Regions from separate parts of the Parageobacillus sp. G301 genome, predicted to be linked through region 1. Evidence: riboswitches for the same ligand, from Rfam matches in the RefSeq annotation. Region 1 holds a riboswitch; the other holds the start of a gene.
What was found. Region 1 has a riboswitch for cyclic di-GMP ahead of QSJ37_RS05150 (response regulator). Riboswitches for the same ligand answer to the same signal wherever they lie in the genome.
Positions count from the first base shown of each region.

Region 1 (11,970 bases):
GCTATCAAGTGGCCTGCCGCAAAATCGGGAAAAACGATACACTGCTAAAAGACTGGTTAATTGAAAGCCAGCGTTCGGTCCGTACGACAAAGTACTGGCTGCTTGACGAACGGACGCGCATAGCCGGATGCCATATGATTCGCGATCTTGTTCTTGATATTGTAAGAGAGGAAGGAATCGATACGTACAAACAATTTATCCGCGAAGTGATCGAAGAAGGACGCCGCGGCTTTGTCAACCAAGTAAAAACGCTGCTTATTCCAGGCAAATATCGTCAAGTTTCCTTTGTAGACGTACCGTACAAAAATCTTGATGTACCTCCATATGCCCGTGTGAACACAATCATGCACGCGCCGACGGAGATCATCGTTCATAAGGATGGCAAGTTTGAAATCGACTTTGAAGGGGCTAATCGTTGGGGCTGGCATAGCTACAACGCGACACCGGTTTCAATTACAAGTGGAATATGGGTTATGATGTCGCAAACGCTTATCCCGAACGACCGGGTCAACGATGGAGCGTATTATGCGAGCAAGTTTGACTTGCCGTACGGTTCATGGCTAAACCCAGATGATATTCGCACCGCGCACAGCTATGCATGGCATTTCCTTGTATCCGCGTGGAGCCCGTTATGGCGAGGACTCAGCCGCAACTATTTCGCCCGCGGTTATCTCGAAGAAGTCAACGCAGGTAACGCCAATACATCCAACTGGCTGCAAGGCGGAGGCTACAACCAGTTCAATGAAAACCATGCTGTCAACAGCTTCGAGTCAGCCGCTGAAGGGGTTGGCGCGAGCGCGGTAAGAGATGGGATCAGCCACGCCGCGGCGATCTGGAACCCGGAAGGCGATATGGGCGACATGGAAATCTGGGAGCTGGCAGAACCGCTCATTTATCTTGGAAGAAGCATTAAGCCGAATACAGGCGGCCACGGAAAATACCGTGGTGGAAACGGCTATGAATCGTTGAGAATGGTGTATGGGGCAAAAGACTGGACGATGTTCTTCATGGGCAACGGTTACATCTCGAGTGACTGTGGATTGATGGGAGGTTATCCGGCCGCATCAGGATACCGTTTTGAGGCCCATGGCACGAACTTAAAAGAACGGATCGAAAAGAGACTGCCGATTCCGACTGGCGGTGATCCTGATCCGGATAACCCACAATATGAAAAACTGATGGAAGCAAAAGAAATTATCCGTGACAAGCAGGCGATTACAACGGAAACGATTTTTGAAAACTATGATCTATATTTAAACTATTTGCGTGGGGGTCCAGGATTCGGCGATCCGCTAGAGCGGAAACCAAAAATGATTGAAAATGATTTAAACGAAGGCCATATTCTTCCTCGTTTCGCTGAAAGTGTTTATGGAGCGGTCTTCACTCAAGATGAAAAAGGTCGATATATCGTTGATGAAGAAGCAACGAAGAAACGCCGTGAGGAAATGAGAAAAGAGCGGCTGAAACGAGGAGTGCCGACAAAACAATGGATGCAAGAGGAAAGAAAGAAAATTATCAACAAAGAAGCAGCGATACAAGTGCGTCACATGTATGCGAGCACCTTCGCGTTAAGTGAAAAGTTTTATAACGAGTTTAAGTCATTCTGGAATTTGCCGGAAGATTGGAAATTAACAGAAGAAGAATTGAGCATCCCGGTATTCGGAAGAAAAATTAATAAGTTGAAATGAGGTGAAAATATGGAAAAATACGATAAATACGATCGCAAGACGATAGAGGAATTAATCGACGGTACGATAGATTTTGTCAAATTAAAAGAAATGCTCTCCAATTATAAAGACACTGACCGATTTGACAAATATATTAGCATCCTTCAAGAAAGGGTGCCGTGGGATGATCCGATTTTGCTTCCGGCCGGCCTTCATCTCTATATTGTTCAAAAGCCGGATGGCCGGCGCATCGTAAAATGCGATTGTGGATATGAATTTTGCGAGGCAAGCGACAACTGGAAGCTTCATGCGCTCATCTATGTTCGTGATACAGTAGAAAAAATGGCGGAACTGTATCCGAAATTGATGGCGCCAGATCCGGAATGGCAGGTGCTTCGCGAGTACTATTGCCCTGGCTGCGCAACACAGCTTGAGGTAGAAGCGGTGACACCGTGGTATCCGGTCATCAAAGACTTCGAGCCTGATATCGATACATTCTATAAAGAATGGTTAAAGCGCCCGCTTCCGCAGGCGAAATAAAAATAAAAACAGACGGCGGCGAAAAGCTGCCGTCTGTTTTTATGCATTGCATTTTCTGAAATGGAATGCAAGAGAGAAGCTCATTATTGGAAAGGTGGACATAGGAGCCGCCGGACTGCTTAACGCTTTAGCGATGCCAGAATTTGAACTTTCTCTTTTTCTTCTTTAAAATATGTTATAATGAAACGTGTTGAAACGCAGATGCATTAATGTATTCAAAAAATCTCCATATTGGTTCGAAACTAGATACATAGATGAAAACAAGATTTTGCGAAATTTAGCGGCTTTATGTTGATGGCGATACACGGATTGAAACGCCAAAATGACAGGGTGGCCGCTAATTTTATTGATAAAACGTAAATTTGCAAGGTTGGAGGAGAACGATGGCTACATATACGCCGATGATTCAGCAATACTTGGACATTAAGGCACAATATCCGGATGCCTTTTTATTTTTTCGCCTTGGCGATTTTTACGAAATGTTTTTTGACGACGCGATCAAAGCGGCGCAGGAACTGGAAATTACGCTGACAAGCCGCGATGGCGGTGGCGAAGAGCGGGTGCCGATGTGCGGCGTTCCGTATCATTCGGCGCAAGGATATATTGAACAGTTGATTTCAAAAGGATATAAAGTCGCGATTTGCGAACAAGTCGAAGACCCAAAAACGGCAAAAGGGGTCGTCCGCCGCGAAGTCGTTCAGCTCATTACCCCTGGAACAGTGATGGAAGGGAAAGGGCTGTTAGATAAAGAAAACAACTACTTGGCGACGGTGACCATGTTTGATGATGGTACGTATGGTTTTGCTTATACGGATTTATCAACAGGGGAAAATCGCATAACTCTTCTTGCTTCATTGGATGATGTGATGAATGAGCTGTATGCGATCGGTACGAAAGAAATTGTCATTTCTTCTCAATTTCCAGAACAGTATCAGCAGCTATTAAAGGAACGCTATGATGTGACGATTTCATACGAGGATGAGACAGTGATTCCTGAAGGATTTACGTCGATCGTCGAAGCGCTTCAGCAAGATAAGCTAAAAACGACGTTCGGCCGTCTGCTTCATTACATTATTCGCACACAAAAACGACGCCTCGATCATATGCAGTCTGTTCAAGTGTATCAAGTCGATCATTATATGAAAATCGATTTGTATTCGAAGCGAAATTTGGAATTAACTGAGACAATCCGTTCCAAAGGGCGGAAAGGCTCGCTGTTGTGGCTTCTTGATGAAACAGTGACGGCAATGGGCGGACGGTTGCTGAAACAATGGCTTGATCGCCCGCTTTTGGATCGCAAACAAATCGAACGGCGCTTGCACATGGTCGAAACACTGATCCATCATTATTTTGAACGGCAGGAGCTGCGCGAACGTCTTCGCGAAGTGTACGACGTCGAGCGCCTCGCTGGCCGCGTTGCCTACGGAAATGTAAACGCGCGCGATTTAATTCAACTGAAAAAATCGCTTCAGCAAATCCCGGCGTTAAAAGATATTGTTGAAAACCTCTCGGATGATGAAGCGAAGCAGCTTGCCGACAAACTCGATCCATGTTCGGAACTTGTCGATCTGTTAGAGCGGTCGATTCAAGAAAATCCGCCGTTGTCTGTCAAAGAAGGAAACATCATTAAAGACGGGTATAACGAAACGCTTGATCGTTATCGCGATGCAAGCCGCAATGGAAAAGCATGGATTGCCCAGCTAGAAAGCAAAGAACGGGAATTAACCGGGATTAAATCGCTAAAAATCGGCTATAACCGCGTGTTCGGTTATTACATTGAAGTGACGAAGCCGAATCTTCATTTGTTGCCAAAAGGGCGTTATGAGCGAAAACAAACACTAGCAAACGCTGAACGTTTTATTACCCAGGAATTAAAAGAAAAAGAAGCGCTCATTTTAGAAGCGGAAGAAAAAAGCATCGAACTAGAATACGAATTGTTTGTGGACATTCGCGAACGCGTAAAACAATATATTCCGCGTTTGCAATCATTAGCGAAAACGATTAGCGAACTTGATGTCTTGCAGTCGTTTGCAACCGTAAGCGAAGAGCGTCATTACGTAAAACCGCAGTTTTCCGATAATCGTGAGCTGATCATTCAAGCGGGCCGCCATCCAGTAGTGGAAAAAGTGCTTGGGGCGCAAACGTATGTACCGAACGATTGTTATATGAATAAAGAGCGGGAACTGTTGTTAATTACGGGACCGAATATGTCCGGAAAAAGCACGTACATGAGGCAAATTGCCCTTACTGCCATTATGGCGCAAATTGGCTGCTTTGTACCGGCAGATAAAGCAGTGCTCCCAATTTTTGATCAAGTGTTTACGAGAATTGGTGCGGCGGATGATTTAGTATCTGGGCAAAGTACGTTTATGGTCGAAATGCTCGAAGCGCGCAATGCGATCGTTCACGCGACACAAAACAGCTTAATTTTGTTTGATGAAATCGGACGCGGCACGTCCACGTACGATGGGATGGCATTGGCACAAGCGATCATCGAATACATTCATGATCATATTGGCGCGAAAACGTTATTTAGCACGCACTATCATGAATTAACGGATCTGGAGCAATCGCTTGCCAAGCTGAAAAACGTTCATGTGAGAGCCGTTGAGGAAAATGGAAAAGTCGTGTTTCTTCATAAAATTGAAGAAGGACCAGCCGACCAAAGTTACGGCATTCATGTTGCTGAGCTTGCTGAGCTTCCGGCTTCTCTCATACAGCGCGCCAAAGAAATTTTAGACGAGCTTGAGCAGCAAGAACAGCGAAAAGAACAGCCAAGCGGCAAGAACGAGGCGGTCTTCGAACAACTCAGCATGTTTGCCGAAGAGCAGCCTTCAAAAGAAGAATCCCATCTATCGAAAAAAGAGAAAAAGGCGGTTGAGGCATTAAAATCGGTCAATTTGTTGGAAACAACGCCGCTTGAAGCGTTAAACAAATTATACGAAATTCAAAAACTATTAAAGTAAAGGAGGCATAGCGATGGGAAAAATTCGTAAGCTCGATGACCAATTGTCCAATAAAATCGCCGCGGGGGAAGTCGTCGAGCGTCCTGCCTCCGTCGTTAAAGAGCTCGTTGAAAACGCGATTGACGCCAATAGCACCATTATTGAAATTGAATTAGAAGAAGCAGGACTAACGAAAATTCGCGTCATCGATAATGGGGACGGAATGGAAGAAGATGATTGCCTCGTTGCTTTTGAAAGGCATGCGACAAGCAAAATTAAAGATGAGCACGATTTGTTTCGCATCCGCACGCTTGGCTTTCGCGGCGAAGCGCTGCCGAGCATCGCCTCCGTCTCGGAAGTTGAGATGAAAACAAGCACGGGAGATGGTCCAGGGACGAAAGTGGTTCTAAAAGGCGGAAAACTCGTTGTACACGAACGGACAACAAGCCGCAAGGGAACCGATATTACCGTATCTAACTTGTTTTTCAACACCCCGGCCCGTTTAAAATATATGAAAACGATTCATACCGAGCTTGGCCATGTCACCGATGTTGTCAACCGCCTTGCCATGGCGCATCCTGATATTTCGTTTCGCCTGCGCCATCACGGGAAGCAGCTGCTTTACACGAGCGGCAACGGCGATGTGCGCCATGTGCTTGCCGCGATTTACGGCATGGATGTCGCGAAAAAAATGATTCCAATTCAAGCGGAATCGCTCGATTTTACCGTTCAAGGCTACATTTCGCTTCCTGAAGTGACGCGCGCTTCGCGAAATTACATTTCCACGATCGTCAACGGGCGATATGTGCGCAACATTCCGCTCGCAAAAGCGATCGAAGCGGGATATCATACACTGTTGCCGATCGGCCGCTATCCGGTTGTATTTTTATCGATTTCGATGGATCCGATTTTAGTCGATGTCAATGTCCACCCGGCGAAATTAGAAGTACGTTTCAGCAAAGAAGCGGAATTAAACGAACTCGTCACCCAAGCGATTCGCCAGGCTCTTCAAGCGCGGACGCTTATTCCTGAGATGACGATCAAGCAAAAAGAAACTCCAAAACCAAAAGCAGAACAAACGGCTTGGACGTTTGAACATGTCGTTAAAGAACCATTTGTTTCTCCACTTGTTCATGTAGATGAACCAAAACAAGTAGATGAGCCAAAACAATCAAGTCCAGTGGAAGAACAGAAGGAGGAAATCCCTTCGTTTTTGCCGGCAGTGGAATCAAAACAAAATGATGTCGATGATGAATTAGTCGAAATAGACGAACAAACGGAATCATCAGACGAACAAGAGCATGTGAATGACCGGCTTCCGCCGCTTTATCCAATCGGGCAAATGCACGGAACGTACATTTTGGCGCAAAATGAGAGAGGGCTTTACATCATTGACCAGCATGCTGCCCAAGAGCGCATTAAGTATGAATATTTTCGCGAAAAAGTTGGCGAAGTAATAAACGAAGTGCAGGAATTGCTTGTTCCGCTTACGTTTCATTATCCGACAGATGAATATGTGTTAATTGACGCACATCGTGAAGAATTGGCGAAATGCGGCGTCTTTTTAGAACCGTTCGGGCACAATACGTTCATCGTCCGCTCCCACCCATCGTGGTTTCCAAAAGGGGAAGAAGCGGAGATTATTGAAGAAATGATCCAGCAAGTGATCGATATGAAAAAAGTCGATATTAAGCAGCTTCGCGAAAAAGCAGCAATTTTAATGAGCTGCAAACGTTCGATTAAAGCGAACGAGTATTTGCGCGATGATGAAATCTTCGCACTCTTGGAATCATTGCGCAAAACTACCGATCCATTCACCTGCCCGCACGGCCGCCCAATCATCATCCATTTTTCCACGTATGAGCTGGAGAAAATGTTTAAGCGGGTAATGTAAACATAAAAGCGCAACGCCTTGTTCCATCAAGGTGTTGTGCTTTATTTTTCCGTTTGCCCTGTTTGTAAGCACAAATTACTTTACGGATTGCTTTCTGGGGAATTGTGTATGCAAGCAAAAATACAGTAATTTGTTGTTCCGGAAGGGCGAACAGTAGATTAGGTAACGAAACAAAAGAGTAATTATGTTTCCAAAGAGGTGATAACGAATGAACGATAAAGAGCGGTTGAATGAAATTATAATTCGCTACAAGACTGTTAAACCGTTTGAATTTTATAACGACATCGGTGTTATCGCGATGGATGAAAAGGAGAAAGATTGGCTCATTGAACAAGCGAAGAAAGCTGTGATATCTGAAGATTATTAGACCAACAACGAGCAATTAAAAAGAGAATTCAAAAATTTCTTTGGCTCTGTTGAGGTAATCAAAGCAAAACGGATTGAGGTAGATAGAAAAATTAAGGACTTTACGAAAAGGGTTTATCGAGCGTTTCCGTGGGTTTTTCTTTAAGGAGCAACTAGAGAGTATGCGAGTAGCTTTTAGAAACAAAATAGCGAGTGGTGAGAACGTGCAGCAACTCATGATTTTTGATTTTCTTGAAGAAGTTGTCGAGAATGAATCGAGATATACCTTTGATAACGAAAAGGGATCATCGATGCAATGCGGGGGAATTTTGATTCCCCCGTTGGAACAAAGAACAAGGTCATTATGATTCTGTTTGTGCGCATTGCTTTTCAACTAAAGAACGTTTTTATCCAGCGAACATGTGTCAAAGATGCGGCTGCACAACGAACGTCTATCAAGTATGGCTGTACGACTATAACGCGGAAAATGTATGCAAATATTGCATAAGACAGGACATGTTGCTTTCGAAATTTTTTAAGCCGTCAATAAAAGAAGTAATCTGAAGTAAACAAAATAGCAAGGTGAGTTTCAAAAAAGAACTTCTATAAAGAAGCGCATAATTACCTAAATAAATTATTTAAAGCCGGAATTAATTTGTTAAAATAAGGCTTGATTATGAAATCCTTAGCGCCTATTTGAAGAGCATCAATAATGAAACTTTTTTGCCCCATCGATGAACAAATTATTACTTTTGCTTTTGGATCAAATTTTAAAATATTTTTTAAAGCATCTAATCCGTTCATAATAGGCATCATTAAGTCAAGTATAACAATGTCAGGTATTTTTTCTTTGTAAAGAGATACAGCATTACTACCATCAGAAGCTTCAGCGATAACTTGGTAGCCATTAGCGGTTAAGAGATTCTTTAATAAGTTTCTCATAAACATTGAATCATCAGCAACTAATACAGTTTTATACATTTAAACCACCTTTGACTAAAAAAGTAAATATATATCCTTAAAAATGTGCATAAGACAGTGCGCCTAATAAGGAACCTTTTAAAAAATTACAATGATTTTTCATGGGAAAGACAACTGGCTGGCATGTCTATTGAAAATAGATTTAGCTCCTTTCGCTTTGCGTTTTACCCTTTCGAGTAGTTTGGTGATGCAATATTAAATTTTTGTATATATTTGTCGAAACTTGTCTAATAATCTAAAGAAATATTAACAAGTTTTATAGTTAAATTTACATAGGAAAAATCGATTATTTTTTGATGTTGAAAGTTATTAAATAGTACTATTGATCTATTAAACAAAAAATATTCAGAATGGTAGTTATGTTTTCCAAGAAGGGGGGAGATGAGAGAAATTAAGCTTCAAGTACTCGTTTAAAGAGTCCTTATAACGCGACGGTTATCATTGAGGAGAAATAATCAAAAAAGGAACAAGGTCATTCTATAGAAATACGATTCTTTAAGCGGGCAGATTGGCCTTGTTCCATTAAAATTATTTCCGCTATTGAAGTGTCTGATACAAAAAATAAAAAAAGCCAGGACTTCTCCCAGCTTAGAAAAGAGGGGTCAATTACATTATAACACACGGGAGAGGTCCGAGTGGGCAAACGGTTTTATCAACTTTCTTTTTTGCATGACACGGACGGAGAAAAAACAAAAGAAGCAGTCGAGGCAGCACTTGAAAAATATCGCATGTATATGTTGACGGTTGAGGTTAAAACCGCGTTTAAAAAAATTCTACATTTATTTTGTGCTCTATCAGTTACATTAATGCTTTGTGGGATAGCTTATGCTCTAAATAACAACATTGACATCGATAACAATACAAACAAAATAACTCACATGGCTCAAAATACGGACGTTGCTGATAACGATGGTGATAATGATGACGATACAGATTGGGGTTGGATTGGTTTAGTTGGTTTAGCAGGACTGTTAGGGTTGAGAGGAAGAAATGACAGAAGAGATTAGAACCAATAATTAATTTTTCTGATAGAAAAATGAAAGAAAAATGACAGAAAGATGATAGAAAGATGACAGATTATTTTGTTTCGGACATGCTATGATTGTATCGTGGAATATGTTGAAGCAGGGCGTCACTCCGATGATATGATCCCCTTATAGTAGACAGAAAAAAGAAAGCCAATTAATCTGTCTACTATGGAGGGGATTTTTCTATGGGAAAATACGAAAAACATATGATGCAAAGTTTAAAAAGAAAGCTGTGGATTTATATTTGAAAGAGGGCATGAGCCATAAACATAAAATGGCGGTGAAAGAATTAGGGATTGATGAGTCCATGGTACGTCGATGGGTGAAACGCTATGAAATCGAAAGGACCAAATAAAGGAAGAACGAGAACTCGTCCGGAAGATCCTGAAACAAAAATCAAACGCCTTGAGGCGGAAGTAGAGATGCTAAAAAAGCTCTTAATTGATATGTTCTCTGAAGGATTTTTCAATAAATATGATTTATCTAGCCTTAGTTTAACTGATCGTATATTTGGATATCATTTTTTGTGAGTCATTTGTCTTGTTAAATAGGGGTTTTCTTCCTTTTAAATTGCAACAAGTACGATCCAATCATAGCGGCTGTAGTGTTAAATATATTGATAAAATAGAGAAACTATGATAAATTAGTGTAGAAACACATTTTATTCATAAATATAAAAATAATACCCCTATTATAATTATAAAACATAATTTCCCTTCAGTCAATCCCAATTTTTTATTTTTTGAAGGAGTGATTGAAATGACAGAACTTCGGCGGGAGCAAGAACGATTGAACAGCATAATGGAGATTATTGCGAAGCAAATCGGCATGCTCGAAGACGAAACCCTCCGGCGCCGGAAAGAAGTGATTGATATCCGCAAACACTTTTGGGATGACGTCAAGGTTAATATAGATACCTTCGACGATTTTCTTGAGACGATCATCAGCTTGAGACAACAAGCTCAGGCCCTGTCCGTAAGCCAAAGCACCCATAGACAAGCCTTCAAGAGGTTGTTCACACTGCGCCGCATGCAGGAGGTGCCTTATTTCGGCCGAATCGATTTCACTGAAGAAGGGACTTCAACTGCTGAACGAATCTATATCGGCATCTCCACGCTCACGGATACAAGCGGAGAGAACATTCTTATCTACGACTGGCGGGCGCCGATCTCGAGTATCTACTACGATTACCCTCCCGGTCCGGCCGAATATGCTACGCCCGAAGGCGTAATCCGCGGCATGCTGGAGAAAAAGCGGCAATATATCATCCGCGGCGGTGTTATCAAATCGATGTTTGATACCAGTCTCACCATTGGAGACGAGATTTTACAGCAGGTGCTTAGCAAAGGCGCAGACAAATATATGCATAACATCGTGGCCACCATTCAACGGGAACAAAACCGGATCATCCGGCATGATCGTGGGCGGATGCTCATTGTGCAAGGCCCCGCTGGCAGCGGCAAGACGTCTGCCGCCCTGCAGCGGATCGCTTATTTGCTCTACAAGTATCGGGACAGGCTGAAAGCCGATCAAATCATTCTATTTTCACCTAATTCGATATTCAACAGCTACGTATCCAATGTGTTGCCTGAACTTGGCGAAGAGAATATGCAGCAGGTCACATTCCAGGAGTACTTGAACCATCGGCTGAGCAACGAATTTCAAGTAGAGAGTCCTTACGAGCAATTGGAATATGTACTGACTGCATCGGATGACCCTTCATACCGGACTAGGATTGAGAGCATTCGATTCAAGGCATCGACACGTTTTTTCGAGGCGATCAAAACATACTGGAAGTTGCTGGAACACTCCGGCATGCTATTCAAAGATATTATTTTCAGAGGTAAGCCGATCGTCACCGCCAAACAAATCGAGGAAAGGTTTTATAGCAGCGACACCTCGCTCCGCTTTCACAACAGACTTGAGAAGTTGAAAGATTGGCTAAACAAGCAAATAGATGAAGCTGAGAAGCTTGAGCGGACCAAGCCATGGGTGCAGGAAGAAATCGAGCTGCTTAGCAACGAGGATTACCATAAGGCTTATACCCATTTACGGAAAAAACGCCGCTTCAAAGGAGAATCGTTAAACAATTATGAGAACGAGATCGAAGCGCTAGGCGAATTGATCGTCCGCCAAAAATTGAAGCCGTTGCGCAAACGGATCCGGACGCTCCGTTTCATTGACTTTAAGGGAATATACAAACAGCTTTTCGCCGATCCAACGCGGATCAAACTGTGGATGGAGGGGGAAACACCCGAGGAGTGGGAGGATATTTGCCGATTGACTGTGAAAATGCTAGACGAAGGCAAACTGTTTTACGAAGATGCAACTCCGTTTTTATTTTTGAAAGATCTGATTCAAGGCTTTCAGACGAACATCTCGATCAAACACGTGCTTGTAGACGAAGCGCAAGATTATTCTCCGTTTCAATTCGAGTATTTGAAATGTTTGTTCCCTTCGGCAAGGATGACCGTGCTCGGCGACTTTAACCAGGCGATCTTCGCCCATGCCAGCGAAATGACCGATTTTCACACACTTACCAGATTATACGGACCGGATGAAACGGATGC
Region 1 is NZ_BSDB01000001.1:1,012,221-1,024,190, reverse strand. Features, by position in the region: gene QSJ37_RS05175 (hydantoinase B/oxoprolinase family protein) at 1-1,688, shown strand, start outside; gene QSJ37_RS05170 (acetone carboxylase subunit gamma) at 1,698-2,207, shown strand; gene mutS (DNA mismatch repair protein MutS) at 2,591-5,173, shown strand; gene mutL (DNA mismatch repair endonuclease MutL) at 5,187-7,046, shown strand; gene QSJ37_RS05155 (hypothetical protein) at 7,255-7,413, shown strand; gene QSJ37_RS05150 (response regulator) at 8,013-8,372, opposite strand; cyclic di-GMP riboswitch class I at 8,479-8,568, opposite strand; gene QSJ37_RS05145 (WGxxGxxG family protein) at 9,008-9,379, shown strand; gene QSJ37_RS05140 (hypothetical protein) at 9,657-9,755, shown strand; gene QSJ37_RS05135 (hypothetical protein) at 9,733-9,930, shown strand; gene helD (RNA polymerase recycling motor HelD) at 10,160-11,970, shown strand, end outside.

Region 2 (11,970 bases), on a different contig from region 1:
CGGCGACAGAGAAAAAAGGGAACTGGTACAAAGTTTCGTACCAATATATGTTGAAAGGGAAAAGTTATACGAAAACAGGCTGGGTAAGCGGCAGTTGTTTAAAGGAATATGATCAATATATTAAAACGAGCGGTACATATTACTTTACCAAGAAAACTGTCAATCTCTACAGCGCGCCAAACACGAAAAAGAAAGCTGTTACTAGTTTAGCCAGCGGCAACGGATTATATTCAACGAGAAAAGTAGTCAATAGTGTCGGTCAAACTTGGTATGAAGTTTCTTTTAATGGGAAAAAGCTATATGTCATAAGCAGCGATGTTGTAAAAGTGTCGTCCAAAAGTTTTACGGCGACGAAGTATATAGCGAATAAGGATACATTTTTGTATTCTTCCTTTGGAAGCGCATATGCAAAGTTGGAGAAAATCGCAAAAGGAACAATTGTTGCATCTAGTTTTAGTGTTGGAGATTGGTATAAAGTTAGCTATAAAAACAAAACGGGATATGTTTATATCAAAGATTTTGCTCCTTATACAGGAAACAATGCAGGACAGAAGCCATCATCGCCAGTGTCACAGCAGCCAGCGCAAGATCAGCAAACAACAGAGCAACCAAAGCAACCGAATAATTCATCGAATACGCCTGTTACAGAACAAGCGATTTCTGGCAAAACGTTTGCGGTAAGAGCGGATTTAAATGTACGAAAAGAACCGAATAAGGACTCTGATATCCTTGCAACGATTTCAAAGGGAACGATTATTGTGCCGACCCATAAAACGTCCAATAATTGGTACAAAATAACATATAATAATACAATCGGTTACGTTTCTGGAGATTATGTGACGGAAGTGAAAACAGGAGCGCCTTTAAACGGGGTGCGGGACGGCTACCAATTTATTGATTTACGGACAACCGCTTCGGTTACGGCTCAACAAATAAACAAGTATATCGAAAATTATGTCAACTCAACAAATAAGCCAAGCGTTTTACTAGGAAAAGGTCAAGTGTTTATCGATGCCGGTAAAAAATATGGAGTAAATGCGTTATATTTAGCCGCGCATGCGATTCATGAAAGTGGTTTCGGCACTTCGAGACTGGCGCTGACGAAGTACAATTTATTCGGTTACGGCGCTTATGACGCATCCCCGTTTGTTTCGGCATATCGCTTTTCGTCCGTAGAAGAATCGATTGATTATATCGCTCGAAAAGTGAAAGCAACATATTTAAACCCGGCCTATTCGTATTTTAAAGGAGCGTATCTCGGTTTTCGCACTAATACATTAACGGGAACACGTGTCAATGAGAGCAGTGAAGGCATGAATTTTTATTACGCCAGCGATCCATATTGGGGGCAAAGCATCGCCCGCCATATGGCCAATATTTTGGCGTATGATAGTAATTATTACAAATCCGCTAAACCAAACGAAACGGTGCCTGCCTCACCAAGTATTCCGCAAGGATCGGACGTGTTTCCGGAAAATATCGTAGCGGTGGCGAATCAAGACCTTGCGCTATACGATCAAAAAGGAGCGAATAAAAGCATAACCATTTTGAAAAAAGGATCTACATTTATATTGCTGGAGAAAACGAATGATTACTGGGTTCGTTTAAAATACAACAATCAAGAATATTGGACGAATTCCATTAAGTTTTATGAGTATAAAAAATACATTACGGTCAAAAACTTAGGCAGTGTCAATGTGACCACATTAAATGTAAGACCAACGCCGTCAACGACAAAAGATCCAATTACCCAGCTAAAAATGGGAGAGTATGTTCAGCTGTCATTAACAGACGATGGAAAGCTGGAAATCCAAAATTCTTGGTATAAAATCATATTAAAAGATGGACGTGTGGGATGGGTCAGTTCGAAATATATTGTTAGAGAACTAAATTAATTGCGTGATGATAAAGATTTTCGTAAAACCCGATTATAGGCAGATATGAAGATTTAAAATCTACCACTTAAATGGTTTTTTATAAGCAAAAATTGTAGTGTGCCTGTTACCTCTTGAATATGCCAAAAAGCCCTGTTGTGAGAAATCTCTACGGGGCTTTTGGTATGGTGACATTTAAATTAAATGAATACAGCGTTTGTGCGGACTGGAAATTACATTGATTGTTTGTTAGAAATATAGAGGGGGGTAGAACGATGTCTGAAGAAAAAAAGGAAAAAGAGGAAAAAAAGAAAAAAAAGAAAATAATCGGTTGTTTTGGTTGTGGTTGTTTGACTTTTATATTACTTATTCTTGTGGGTAGTTGTACAGCTTTATTTGGGGACAGTGATGGTGGCGGAGGTAACGAAGATAAGGATGACAAGAAAAAAATTGTGACAGTGGAAGAAAAGGGAAAAGCGTCGACAGCCAAAAACAAAGAGAATGAAAAAACACCAGTACCTTCACAAGAAACTAAGGAAGAATCTAATATACAATCAAAGACGTCACCACAATCACAATCCCAATCGTCATCAGCACCACAGCCAAAATCTCAGCCTAAGCCTGAACAGCAGCAACAACCTAAACAAGCTTGCTTAAATATTAAAGGGAACATTTCAAGTTCCGGTGAAAAAATTTATCACTTGCCGGGAGGACAATTTTACGATCGTACGGAACCGGAAGAAATTTTCTGTACAGAACAAGAAGCAATCGCTGCTGGCTATAGAAAATCTAAACGTTAAGGATGGCGTGCCTGTCGCTCCTCGAAGTTTGGCGAGTGGACATTCGAAGAAGTCTTGTAGAGAGAAATCTCTGCGGGGCTTTTCTTTTTTGCATTAAGTTAGTTAAACTGGCTATCAGTCCGTATCCCCTTCTAAGAAACTGTATCAAAAAGTTTTTTAAGTATTTAATATAATTATATGAGTATCAGATACGAGTTCTATACACTTTGACCAGCCTCAATTCCTTTCGGGGAATTGAGGTTATTTTTGTTTAGGGGGGGAAAGGATGAGCAAGTATTAAACGATCAACCACCAACAGCCGAAATTGCTAGAAAGAGAGGTACTCATCAAACAGCCAGCAAAGCGCGTCAACATTGTCAGCCTAAAGCTCGTTTGGAAGTCTACCGTACTGTACAAGGAGCGTCAAATCAAGTCCCCAGAAGATGCGTACAGGTTGTTGAAGCTGTTTCTTGTGGAAGATGACCGTGAGCTGTTTGTCGTTGGCCTACACACGAAAAACCAGCCGACTGCCATAATAATAGGTTGCGTATCTGCCACCATCCGAATGTGTCGAATTTTATTGAAGAATGATAGTTGAAAATGGAAATTGAGTAAATTAATATGATTGATAAGGATCGAGGTTTGTTGCAATAGATGCTAGTCCTTTTCTTTATTTAGCGGACGTATCAGCATCATTGGGGGAGGATTTATTGATTACCTCTATTTATCCTAATGAAAGACAACTAGTCAATGCTTTTATGGAATATACTTTTTTCCATCCAATTACTCTGACTAATGGTGAAACGAGAAAGCTTTTTATCTGGGGAAACGAGATCTGGCTACCTGATGGAAAGAGTAGGAATCGATCAGGAATTTCAGATGTGATTGGAACAGATGAGAAAGGAGACGTTTGGCTGATTGAAGCAAAATTGTGCTCGAATCCTGAATTAAATGAAAATATTTGGAGCGAGCAGCTTGATCCATATCGACTTTCCTTATCCAAACGCTCTGAAGATGAAATTGTCATGGGGGCAAGGCGTTATTTAATAAAAGCTAATGCCGGTTCGGTTTTTCCGCCTTTTATTAACGATAGTGTCGAAGGTCTTTACGATGGATTTAAACAGTGGTGCGTGCATTGGGGATTTTCTGAGGAAAAAGCAAAATGGCTTTATGATTGCACGATCCAAAACATTATGAGGGGCAATGTGATTGCATGCGTTCTTGCAGATATGCTTGATGAACAAGTATGGGAGAAGAGGGTTAGTACATTTGCTTATGGAGGGTTCGGTTATATTGCCTTTCAACCTTCTGACATGGTTGCTCTGCTCGATTACAAAAATCAAGCGGTGGAAAAGGAAGATATACATTGTAACAGAGGTACATGGGCAGAACTAGTAAAGAAAAGGAATAAGGTGAAACCTACTCCTGATACAGTGGAATTGTATTTATCAAAAGATGTGATTGATACATACAGCAAAATACGAGAATTTTTATTGGAGTTAGGATGGGATAAGAGTTACCGTTCGAATCAGAAGGCATTCATTATTGATTTACCTACGAAATATGGAGTGGATATTCGGATTCATATTGGCTGGGTTGATGCGGATGGAAGCATGGATATCAACTATCGGACTGTTCACAACTTCGGGTTGAAGTTTAACATCGATTTCCGGCATTTTAAAAAGGATCCAGCAAAAAAGGAACTTTGCTATAGGCTTGCGAAAAGGTTGGCGATGGAAGCAAGGTATAATGGCAGAGGAACAGCAAAGGTGCTGAATCAACGCGATCTTACAGATGATGAGTTTGAGAAATGGGATGGAGAAATGTACCGCATGGTGGATAAGTATAACCGAGATTATATTGGCAGAAAAGAGGAAACGAAAGATTTAGAGGCTGTGTTTCGATTTTTAAAAGATATCGTCATGGTACCTTGTCGAAAATAAAGATGTATTTGTATAGAAACAGGGGAATGCGCTACGCTTTTCGCGGAGCATTTTTACTTCTGCGATAAGGAGGTGAGAGGGCGTTCTTAATAAAAGTTAATCTTACATTACAGAAGGCGAATAGCTACCGTTTACGTTCGAAGGAGGTATAAGCATTATGATGGGTAAACTAGTTAATTCTAAATTTATTGTACTGTTTGTATTATCTTTTATTGTATTTTTTAATTCTTCTATTGCTTATGAAGCTGAAGCAAAAGGAGCAATAAATAAAACCGTTAAAGATTTAAATAACTTTAAGGTTGGTTCTTATGCGGAACCTGATTACGACCAGTACGAAATCAAAAAGATTAAAAATGGCACTCACACTTTTTATAACACCACTTATATTAATGGTACGAAGCTTGCTTTTACTACTACTATTACGGTGGAAAAAACATCAAAGAGTTTTAAGCTTAAATCTTTTAAAATTTCAGGTTTTATTGATAAAAAAATTGTATCTTCAGCATATATTACTGAACTGTGGATACAATACGGCGGTAACAAGGTAAAACGTTTCACGCTTAGCGGAACGGACAAGATATTGAAAAATGGGGTAACGTTCTCAAAAGATAAGCTAGATATACCTAATTTTGAAAGCATTAACGTTCATGTAAACAACAATCTAGTGGCAAGTGCGAACAAACAAGGGATCAAATATACACAAGGAATTATTTTTAAGTAATTGGGCTCACTCCACTGTCACCACCGAAGATTGTCGAAAAGCTCTGCGGAGAGAAATCTCTACGGGGCTTTTCTTTTTATGTAAGATGGTGTTGCAAAACTAGAGCAAAAACTCGAAGTTATGCATAAGGATTCAAGAATATCATATCAAATGTCCTCTTTTTTCGCTGTCTACTTGTAGGGGATAATACCATCTCAAGATTTACTAGAAAAATAGTAATTTAGGCTTGCTTCTATGAGAAGAAAATTATGGTACAATATTTATAAAGGTACAGCTAAGGAAACTTAGCGTCACAAAGCTATAGGGGCTAAGGGGAAACCTATGCCAGCCAGCTGCCATTACCAAACCAAAAATGAACACACAAAGGAGGAAGTTGGTAATGTTGAAAAAAGGATTGCCAATTTTACTTGCATCGATGCTTGTCGCATCGCCTGCATTTGCAGCCAAGCATGATGGGAAGCGGGAAATGCGAGCAAAACAAGTGGAAAAAATTGAGATAGTTGTAAAGAAAGAAGAGAAGAAAAAACAAGAGTTAAAGAAAAAACAAGAATTAGCGAAAAAAGAGCAACAAATACTCGCAAAAAAATTGGCTCAATTGAATAAACAAGTGAGCAAAATCGAAGAACGAATGAATAACGTGACGGCTGACATTCAAGCGCTCAGCCAGCCAGCGAAAGAAACGGCAACGCCAGCGGAAACGAATACGACGGCGACGCCGACAGATCAAACGCAAACGAGCGAGCCAGTTACAAACGAACAAACAGGTGCTACGGCAACGGATTCCACATCTTCTACATCCGTTTCGGATACTCAAACAACGACTTCTGTAGAGCAGCCTGTAGAAGATCAAGACGATAGCGAAGAAGCAAAACAAGAACAAATCGATAAGTTAATTAGCAAGTTGCTTTCGCTTTCCAATCAATTAAAAGCAGTGACAAATGAAATTCGCGCGTTAGAAAAGAAAGTCGGCACGAACAATCAAGAAATTCAGAAATTAAAAGAAAAAGTAAAAACGTTATACGAGCAAATGCAGCAAAATAAAAAAGCGTTACTCAACTTGTTGTAATGAGCACCGATGTCGGGTGCTCTTTTTTATGATGGAAATCATTATAGAGATTAAGTGATCGCGTTTCTCCCGTGTGGGGCATTGTCAATGCGAAATTTCAAAAACTGCCGCCATCCGAGTTCCGCATTTGGAATACAAAGAGAGGAAAAATTTCCATTACCTATTGGGAACATTCCGTTCTTATTACGGGATATGACGAACGGTATATTTATGTAAATGCCCCTCTTTATCATCGGAAAAAACGAGCGGTAAACTGGAAAAATTTCGAGGCGGCATGGGTATAAATGGGGAAGCAAGCATTAGTTGCTTACCAAAGCCAAAATGGCAAATAGAATTGAAAGAAGGACAAATCGGGAAGCTTACGATATTAAAGCCTATCAATTTATGGAAGCGAATGAAGCAGGTCAGCTAGAGTTTCTTAGAGTGCTTCATCCTTATGAAACGTATCGCGTATATAGCTACAGTCAAGCGTATGGAGGACAATATGCCTTAGGAAGCAGTCTTTATATAACAAATATCCCGGGATACATTAAATATGAGACACCGCCGAAAGAACTGTTAAAAAAGTAAAACGTTGTAGAAAAGCTGTGTCCTGAAAAAGTCGCTTCAGCAGATAACAAATAGGCTACAACTTCCTCCACCACTACAACGACTGACTCTCTAACAATCGTCGAATTGCTTTTAGTTTAATCGCCTTACTATATCTCTGATCGACATTCTATTTTCCCTCAACCCATACATTCTATCTGTCGAGACAGTATTGTGTCAATGGGTACATGCTTAAATGTGCTTTTTTATTCCTGTCTACTTGACAGGAGGAACTTCAAACTGTGGAGACCTTTCTTCACACTCGATAAGAGAAAAGAGGAAACATATAAGCAATGCGAAGTGATGTACTGTGGAGAGGGAGTCGAAGGGGGAAAAGTAAAGAGTGCGTGAGTGATGGAAAACAAAGGCCACTAAAAATCCCAACGATTAAGAATGGGATCGTACATATGGGGAGTGAAATTAGTCACATCATATCTATTGAAGAAAACAATTACTTAAATTATAATATATATACAAAAATAGTAAAATATAGAAGGGGGGATCTTGCTATGAAACAATTAATTACTATTTTTCTATCTTTAGGACTAGTGATTGGTTTGTCTTCTATCGATTTTACTGTCGCAGAAGCAAAAACAAAGAAGTACAAAAACTGTTCGGAGTTGAATAAAGACTACATAGGTGGTGTTGCTCGTTCTTCTTCTGCTAAAAACAAAGGTGGAAAAGTGAAATACAAGCCGTATGTTTCAAAGGAACTCTATGATGCTAATAGTAGACTGGATCGAGATAAAGATTTCATCGCTTGTGAACGATAAGCATTCGTTTTCTAGTGCACCATCTATTGCAAAGACCTTACATAAAAAGCCCCTCTCGATGAGAAGGGCTTTATTTCCAAAGAACTCCAATCGACTTTTTTCACAGTTAATTGCTTAGTACACTTGTTGTTGCTGTTGGGATTTTTAATAAGGAACGTATTGCAAAACGCATTACATTAAAAATTATTCTTCTATAGGTTCAAAAACAAGTCCAGCTGCTGTATATCCATCTTCATCATCAACATATAATATTATATTCATATTTGCTTTTTTCCAAACTGTACTATATCCATAGTAACCATCATCATCATAATTATACTCATCAATATATCCAGCTTGCCCAATTTTAGGTTCAACTTTATCTAATAATGTGTAGAATAGAGTTTTCATTTGATCTGGAGTTAAGTATTCCTCTTCAGGTCCAACAAAATCATACCATACTGCTGTTAATATATTATTTTCGAAGTAATAAAATGCGCCCACAGTGGAGTTAAATTTCCGAGTTTTATATCCTAATATTGTTACGCCATAATCACTAGCTTGAGTAATCAATGTGCCTGTTTTACCTGCAACAGTTTTAACTTGGCTAACGTTCATTCCTAAATGGATTCCATCCATAAGCTGCTCTTGTTTTACCTGATTCAACTTTACTTTCGAAGGGGTCTCATATTTTACTCGATTATCGCGGTCTACATAATATCCGCCGCCCATACTTAGCATCCCAGGTTTGAAAGCATATATACGGAACTTTTGCCCTGGATTTAGATTTCGGACGAATACTTTCTTACTTCCCTCTAGCTTATAAAGTGGCGTTTGTTTTAAAACTGTTAGCCTACCAATTTGCCCTGGTTTTAACTCTACACCATCCCAATAAACTACTGCCTCTGCCTTGTCAACTAATGGAGATAAGAGACCAACACCTAGTGTCAGCGCAAAAGCGTAAATAATTGGTTTAATCCTACTAATCACTTAAATTACCTCCTATAAAAGTAATATTTTACATAAAATAATGAGATAATTGTATCAAACGCAATAAAATAATACAATAATTGTAACAAATGAAATATATTCCTAATATGTAAATTGCTATAATAAAGCGGTTTATTTTAATTGGCTATCATTCACTCGAAAAAATTGAAGATCATCGTCTGACTGTGTTTTATGTCTACACAAAAAACAAAATCTGCAATTATTAACTGTCCATTTCATCGATGTTGGACAAGGTGATAGCATCTACATCAAAGCTCCTAACAGTGAGGATATCCTCATTGATGATGGAAATAACAGTCAAGATAACGATTGAAATTGGCTCAATTGAATAAACAAGTGAGCAAAATCGAAGAGCGAATGAATAAGGTGACGGCCGACATTCAAGCGCTCAGCCAGCCAACGAACGAAACGGCAGCGCCAGCGGAAACGAATACGACAGCGCCGACAGATCAAACGCAGACAAGTGAGCCAGCTACAACCGAACAAACAGGCGCTAAGGCAACGGATTCCGCATCTTCTACATCCGTTTCGGACACTCAAGTTTCTACAGATAATCAAACAACGACTTCTGTAGAGCAGCCTGCAGAAGATCAGGACGATAGAGAAGAAGCAAAACAAGAACAAATCGATGAGTTAATTGGCAAGCTGCTTTCGCTTTCCAATCAATTAAAAGCGGTGACAAACGAAATTCGCGCGTTAGAAAAGAAAGTCGGCGCGAACAATCAAGAGATCCAAAAATTAAAAGCAAAAGTAAAAACGTTATACGAGCAAATGCAGCAAAATAAAAAAGCGTTACTCAACTTGTTGTAATGAGCACCGATGTCGGGTGCTCTTTTTTATGTTTGTTGCAGCCATTTTAGGCAAAGTTTCATCCCCTCAATACAGACAAAGAATAGGTTTTGAAGAAGTTCCCGGAAAAGAACGTAAGAACCATTTTATCATTGGCTTTAACAACCTAAACCTGGATCACACCTTGTTGATAAATAAAAAGCGACCATCACTTAGATGGTCACTTATATAAAAGATTCTTAACTCCCTTTTGAGGATTTATTAATCAAAAGCGTCAGGATTTATAACAACCTCCTCAGTTAGGAGTAGCAGCAAGGAGGCTTCCTCACTTGATCCTGTCAATACCGGAATGGAATATCCACACGAACCCGAGTAACCCACTATCAAGTCAGTTGGTAATGTTTTAGGATATTCTGCCACACAGTTATTTCCAACTTCAATAAACCAAGGTTTGTTTACAATTTTGGTTAACTCCTCTATTTCATTTAACACTTTCTCTGCCCAAATTTCTAAAGGCTTTATGTACCTAGTGTCACGCTTTATGTTCTTAGTGTCATACATAGCAAATATACGTTTTAAACTTTTTTGAGGAATATTATTAGCCTCTATATACAGCTCTCCGTCTACTTCTCTAATGGTCCATTTGCCTAATGAAATCTTCTCATTACCATTTATGATTTGAATAGAACTTAATTTTTTAGCGTATTGATCTAATACTACCTGTTCCAACTTTGCTTTAGAAGGAGTTTCATATTTTACACGACCGTCACGATTTATGTAGTATCCACCTCCTAAACCTAACATGCCCGGCTTAAATGTGTAAATGCGGAATGTTTGCCCCGGCTTTAGATTTCGAACAAATACCTTCTTGTTTCCCACTAGCTTATAAAGTGGCGTTTGTTTTAAAACGGTTAATCTACCAATTTGCCCCGGCTTTAGCTCTACACCATCCCAGTAAACTACTGCCTCTGCCTTGTTACTTACTGAAGGCAAGAAACTAAAACCTAATGCCAACACAAGGGCGCAAATTATTGGTTTAATCCCCCTAAACATATAAATACCCCCTAATTGAGTAATATTTTACAATAAAATAATACAACAATTGTAACAAATAGGGAATTGGTATTATGTCAAGAAAATAGAGATTTTTTCTACCGCACTTCGCTTGCTGGTCTTGTCAGGGAATGAAGGTGTAATCATCTTTCATTCCCTGACAAGGAAATAGATCATTGGTCTGCCTTTTCATCCATCACTGGTTTTGTCGAATGATCCTATTGAATCAAGTTGTGAACATTTTATCTTCATATCATCCGGTGTTATCCGTAATAATTAAACGAGATATAAGCTCTGCGATTCTCGAACTTTAAAGTACCTAGCTGTTTTCACCATCGATAAAATCTTCAGCTAGTGAACCTTCTTCACCAATATTTACCGTTGACTCGTTTTGCTTTGAACCGTACTCATTGAAAATGAAGCATTAGATTGGCTATAGAAATAATAACGATGCTTCCGTTTCACGGATCCTCACCAATCTCAATGTGATCATTTAGTTTGCAAATGCAGAAAAATCCTTATCTTGTATTAAAGGATGTGTGGTAATTAGCATAATAATTAGCAAGGATTTTTCTTTTTTAGGAATGACGGACCTATAATTATTATTCCTTTAATAGACATATAATATTCAGACGACTCAACTACTACCTACTGGCATAGTATAATTATTACTATACATAATGTGTAATTATCTGGTATTTTTGTTAATTAAGGAGGTGGGGTATTTCATAGTTTGTACGATGCTCAAATGAGTTGATGCTAAAAATATTCATCCATTTATTTTAAAAAATAGTGATAGAACCGTATAATTATTGCTTTTATCATAGGAAGGGTGAGAGTGGCTGACAGATGTTCTCTTTGCGGTCAAAATAACTTTGAGACTTTGGATTAGTTCCGTTTACATTAAACATAAAGATCGGAAATACACGCCAGTGAGTGTTAATAAGGTTAAGTAGAAAGTATAAATTCGGATTGACCCCCTACATTTGGACACATCCTATCTTATTTTAGGTTATTCTCAAAATTTCTCGTTTTTTCTTGGCAAGAAGACAAAATCCTCTTGCCTTATACGCGAACTTCTTTGATGATTAACGATTCCGTTTGCGCTTTTTTGTAAAATTCATGCGGTGGAAGATCGAGAATACTCGAATGAATCCTTCGCTCGTTATAAAATTTCATGTACTCCATCACGGCTTGATAAGCTTCTTCATAGCTGTCAAACGCCATTCTTCCTAGACATTCCTCCTCCAGTAAACGATGAAACGCTTCCATATGCGCATTCCTATTCGGCGTCCGTGGTGGAATCCGTTCATGTTCGATTCCAGATCGCTCACAGGCAGCTTCAAAGGCATGAGAAATAAATTGCGGGCCGTTGTCTGTCCGAATCACAGGTT
Region 2 is NZ_BSDB01000002.1:386,081-398,050, forward strand. Features, by position in the region: gene QSJ37_RS10575 (SH3 domain-containing protein) at 1-1,895, shown strand, start outside; gene QSJ37_RS10580 (sunset domain-containing protein) at 2,150-2,674, shown strand; gene QSJ37_RS10585 (hypothetical protein) at 3,535-4,596, shown strand; gene QSJ37_RS10590 (hypothetical protein) at 4,754-5,317, shown strand; cyclic di-GMP riboswitch class I at 5,575-5,657, shown strand; gene QSJ37_RS10595 (hypothetical protein) at 5,697-6,383, shown strand; gene QSJ37_RS10600 (hypothetical protein) at 6,455-6,667, shown strand; partial or broken gene QSJ37_RS10605 (bifunctional 2',3'-cyclic-nucleotide 2'-phosphodiesterase/3'-nucleotidase) at 6,718-6,953, shown strand; gene QSJ37_RS10610 (excalibur calcium-binding domain-containing protein) at 7,481-7,744, shown strand; gene QSJ37_RS10615 (hypothetical protein) at 7,928-8,713, opposite strand; partial or broken gene QSJ37_RS18090 (MBL fold metallo-hydrolase) at 8,937-9,035, shown strand; gene QSJ37_RS10620 (hypothetical protein) at 9,050-9,544, shown strand; gene QSJ37_RS10625 (hypothetical protein) at 9,785-10,576, opposite strand; gene QSJ37_RS10630 (IS3 family transposase) at 11,642-11,970, opposite strand, start outside.
Region 2: linked by a shared signal. The riboswitch ahead of QSJ37_RS10595 (hypothetical protein) and the one ahead of QSJ37_RS05150 (response regulator) in region 1 are both predicted to bind cyclic di-GMP.